DNA from 2 places in the Rahnella sp. Larv3_ips genome. Region 1 is predicted to be linked to the other one. Evidence: predicted binding sites of a transcription regulator. Region 1 holds the regulator's gene; the other holds the start of a gene.
What was found. The regulator ArgR, encoded in region 1, controls arginine synthesis, uptake and breakdown. The targets are predictions, from matches to a motif close to ANTGAATAAAAATACANT.
Positions count from the first base shown of each region.

Region 2: argF (ornithine carbamoyltransferase) is a predicted target of ArgR. The motif match lies at 953-970, and genes of this name have one in related genera.

Region 1 covers NZ_MJIB01000008.1:185,663-187,866, forward strand. The annotation lists gene mdh (malate dehydrogenase) at 1-347, opposite strand, end outside; gene argR (transcriptional regulator ArgR) at 809-1,279, shown strand; gene yhcN (peroxide/acid stress response protein YhcN) at 1,762-2,025, shown strand.
Region 2 covers NZ_MJIB01000003.1:313,545-315,748, reverse strand. The annotation lists gene argF (ornithine carbamoyltransferase) at 1-921, opposite strand, end outside; gene rraB (ribonuclease E inhibitor RraB) at 1,090-1,515, shown strand; gene ED901_RS01430 (glycoside-pentoside-hexuronide (GPH):cation symporter) at 1,733-2,204, shown strand, end outside.

The sequences.
Region 1 (2,204 bases):
ATGCCAATGCAGGCTTTCGGACAGGTTTTCGCCACTTGCTGAATAAGATTACGAACAATACCCGCGTTAACATTAAACAGATCTGAGCGATCCATCCCTGGTTTTCGCGCCACACCCGCTGAAATCAGGACAATATCTGCGCCTTCCAAAGCAGGTGTGGCATCTTCGCCACAGAAGCCTTTGATTTTCACAGCGGTAGGGATATGACTGAGATCGACAGCAACGCCCGGCGTCACCGGAGCGATATCATATAATGAGAGTTCGGAACCGGAAGGTAGCTGGGTCTTTAGCAGAAGCGCGAGGGCCTGACCGATACCGCCCGCAGCACCGAGAACTGCAACTTTCATCCTATACTCCTTTTTTATCATTAACTTATAAGTGTCGTGGAATTATTTTGGTTGTGACCTTAATCACTTACGCTGTTAAAAACAATCGCTCACCTGCAGAGAATCTGAGGTTGGTCGTTTAGAAAGTAAAAAAATACACCTAAGCGCCCTTATCCGGTCTTTTATGACTTTTATCGGAAAGCTACCCCTTAAAAGTAGCACCGCAAAAGACGTCAGGTTAATAAATGGTTAAATTTGGTTCATTGTGTGAGCTGAATCGAAATCGGTTGAGCCCAACTTCCTGCGGAAGGCTTACTCAAAATTCACAATTTCGGCATATTCATGAAAAACCCACTAACGCGACACCCGTCACATTCCTTGCAGAACGGTGAGTTCTGGATTGTCCATGTCTTGCGTTGTTGCATAAAAATGCAATTATCTGCATAATCAGCCAAACATTGATCAAGAGACCAGGGTGCAAAATGCGTAATCCTGCCAAACAGGAAGATTTAATCAAAGCCTTCAAAGCATTACTGAAGGAAGAGAAATTCAGTTCTCAGGGCGAAATTGTCGTCGCACTCCAGGAGGAGGGCTTCGAAAACATCAACCAGTCCAAAGTCTCACGGATGCTGACCAAGTTCGGTGCGGTGCGTACGCGCAACGCGAAAATGGAAATGGTGTACTGCCTGCCCGCTGAAATCGGTGTGCCAACAACGACCAGTCCGCTGAAGAACCTGGTACTGGACATTGATCACAATGAAGCCATGGTGGTCATCCGCACCAGTCCGGGGGCAGCACAGCTGATCGCCCGCCTGCTTGATTCACTCGGAAAATCAGAGGGTATCCTCGGAACTATCGCGGGTGATGATACGATTTTCATTACACCTGCCCGCAGTTTCAGCGTTAAACAACTGCACGATGCGATCCTGAGTTTGTTCGAACAAGAGTTATAAGCCGCCTCAATAGTACAAGGGTGTAAGCGCCCTTTCTGTGCAGGGGGTCAGAAGAACAGAATTTCTGACCTCAGGCCAGCCTCTTTACCCTTCCTTTATATTGCGCACATTTCAAATGCCGCACAAAAATACCGGTTTTCTACCATGAACGGGTACAAGGCGCATGCCCTCTTCTGTTAACGCCGGTCACAACAGGCTCATTTCCGTCACATAAATATTTCAATGATGTGATTCACACCAAAAATAAGCACAGATAATCAAATTCATTCAATCTATTGATTTTACTAAAAATCAACACCTTTTGAACAATTTATAGACGTTTTTTATTACTTTCCGTTATTAAAAACACCAATAGGACACACATAACCACCCAAATAACTATTAGCAAACTATTAATATTTTGAGTGACTAGATGTATACTCATTTCCGTGGTGTGAGACACCAGTTGTTGGAACACATAATAAAATCGACGAGGTCAAATCATGAACGTTAAAACTACAATCGCAACATTAAGCATTCTCTCTGCTCTGTCATTTGGTGCATTTGCAGCACAACCTGTTAGTCAGGAACAAGCTGCCAATCTGCAGGCGAAAGGGATGATCAGCGTCAGCGGCGTTGCCGGTGCACCTTCTGATATCCGCCAGGCACTGTCTGACAAAGCCGATGCAAAAGGCGCTAAAGCTTTCCGCGTTATTGAAGTGCGTCAGGAAGGTAACTACCACGCAACCGCAGAAATCTACCAGTAAGTTCCGGTAGCCATCGCGAAGGGGCCTGAATAAATCAGGCCCGTGAATAAACAGATTTATCACTGCCCGTTTTACGTTCCCGCACGCTTTAAGCGCCCTGAACTGCAGTTAACAGCCCTGATAAATCTACATTTGAATCGACGTTGCTCTCTCAAATTGCATCAACGTCAGTGAAATCA
Region 2 (2,204 bases), on a different contig from region 1:
CTCAAAGACGTCGTCAGTGACTTCCATACCGCCCTGCAAACCGTATTCTTCGGCCATTTGTTTGCCGAGTGTGGTCTGATCATCATGGAACGCAGGCAGACAGTGCAGGAATTTCACGTCAGGATTGCCGGTCAGCGCCAGCATCGCGCTGTTCACCTGATAAGGACGCAACAGGTTGATACGCTCCTTCCAGGCCTCTTTCGGTTCACCCATCGACACCCAGACGTCGGTATAGAGGAAATCCGCGTCTTTCACGCCGGTAGCAATGTCTTCGGTGAGCGTGATAGTGCCGCCATTTTCATTTGCGAGATGTTGACAGGTCGCGACCAGGTCGGCATCGGGCCAGCATACTGACGGTGCCACAAGGCGTAAATCCAGCCCGCACAGCGCGGCAGCTTCCAGCAGCGAGTTGCCCATATTGTTACGTGTGTCGCCCAGATACGCCAGGCGCATCCCTTTGAGCGGCTGATTTGGCAGATGCTCCTGCATGGTCAGCAGGTCGGCCAGCAGCTGCGTCGGGTGAAATTCATTGGTTAAGCCATTCCATACCGGCACGCCGGAATATTCCGCCAGCGTTTCCACTTTATCCTGACCGTAGCCACGATACTGAATACCGTCGTACATCCGGCCCAATACGCGGGCGGTGTCTTTCATCGATTCTTTATGGCCGATCTGGCTGCCACTGGGGCCGAGATAAGTGACTTTTGCCCCCTGGTCATATGCGGCAACTTCGAAAGAGCATCGTGTGCGGGTTGAGTCTTTTTCGAAGATGAGCGCGATGTTTTTGCCTTGCAGGCGGGCTTTCTCAGTGCCATTTTTCTTTGCCGCTTTCAGTTCAGCGGAGAGTGTCAGCAGGGACGAAATCTCTGACGGGGTAAAATCCAGTAACCTGAGAAAATGACGTTTACTCAACAAACTCATGATGTCGCTCCATAGCGCGTAAGCATTTCGGATTGAATTAAAATTCAATTTATATGTATGAATATGCAATTACAACCCCACAGAGAAAACTTTCTCTTTAATAGTGGAGGCGCGCTCTATGGTGTGTGAAAATAGCGTACAAACGTCAAATTGATTGAGGACTGAGATATGGCAAACCGTGAATTGCTGGAAGAACAACGTGAAGAAACTCGCTTAATCATCGAAGAGCTGCTGGACGATGGCAGCGATCCTGACGCGCTTTACACCATTGAACACCACTTATCTTCAGAAAAGTTCGAAGTTCTGGAGAAAGCGGTCGTAGAAGCTTTCAAACTGGGTTATGAAGTTTCCGACCCGGAAGAGCTGGAAGCTGAAGACGGTACTGTCATGATGTGCTGTGACGTGATTAGCGAAGTGGCGCTGAATGCAGAGCTTATCGACGCACAGGTTGAGCAACTGATGAATTTGGCCGAAACCAACGGCGTTAACTACGACGGTTGGGGCACTTACTTCGAAGGCGACGACGACGAAGAAGGTGAAGAAGGCGAAGACGAAGATTTCATCGACGAAGATGATGACGGCAAACGTCATTGATTGAGTCGGGCTTCTGAATTTCGATTCATGAAGAAAGAAAAGGCTGCCGGAGACGGTGGCCTTTTTTGTTTGTGCATGACAGCCCCCCTTTGTGACTCCCTTCGCATTAAGCAAATTTCATAAACCCTAAGTGAAATATGGTTAAATTCAACGCACCTGCCAAAAGTTAACATACCAATTCTGAAAGATATTCTACCTCATGGTGTGGAGTCAGATTATGGCAGCCGTAAAGAAATTGTCTGTTATAGAAAAACTTGGTTTTGGTATGGGAGACGCCGCTTGCGGGATCGTTTATTCCTCCGTCACGATGTTTCTGACCTACTTTTATACCGATATCTACGGGCTTTCCGCGGCAGCGGTCGGGGTGATGTTTCTGGTCACACGCATTCTGGATGCCGTCAGCGATCCGCTCACCGGTATTTTTGCGGACCGCGTGAAAACCCGCTGGGGGCATTTTCGCCCGTGGCTGATTTGGTTCGCCATTCCTTATGCCGTGCTGGCGGTGATGACGTTCACCACGCCTGATTTTGGTCATTCCGGAAAACTGCTTTATGCCTACATTACTTATTCGCTGCTGATGCTGTGTTACACCTTTATCAATATTCCTTACTGCGCGCTGGGTGGGGTGATTACCACGGATGATAAAGACCGGCTTTCTGCACAATCCTACCGGTTCACGATTTCCTCTC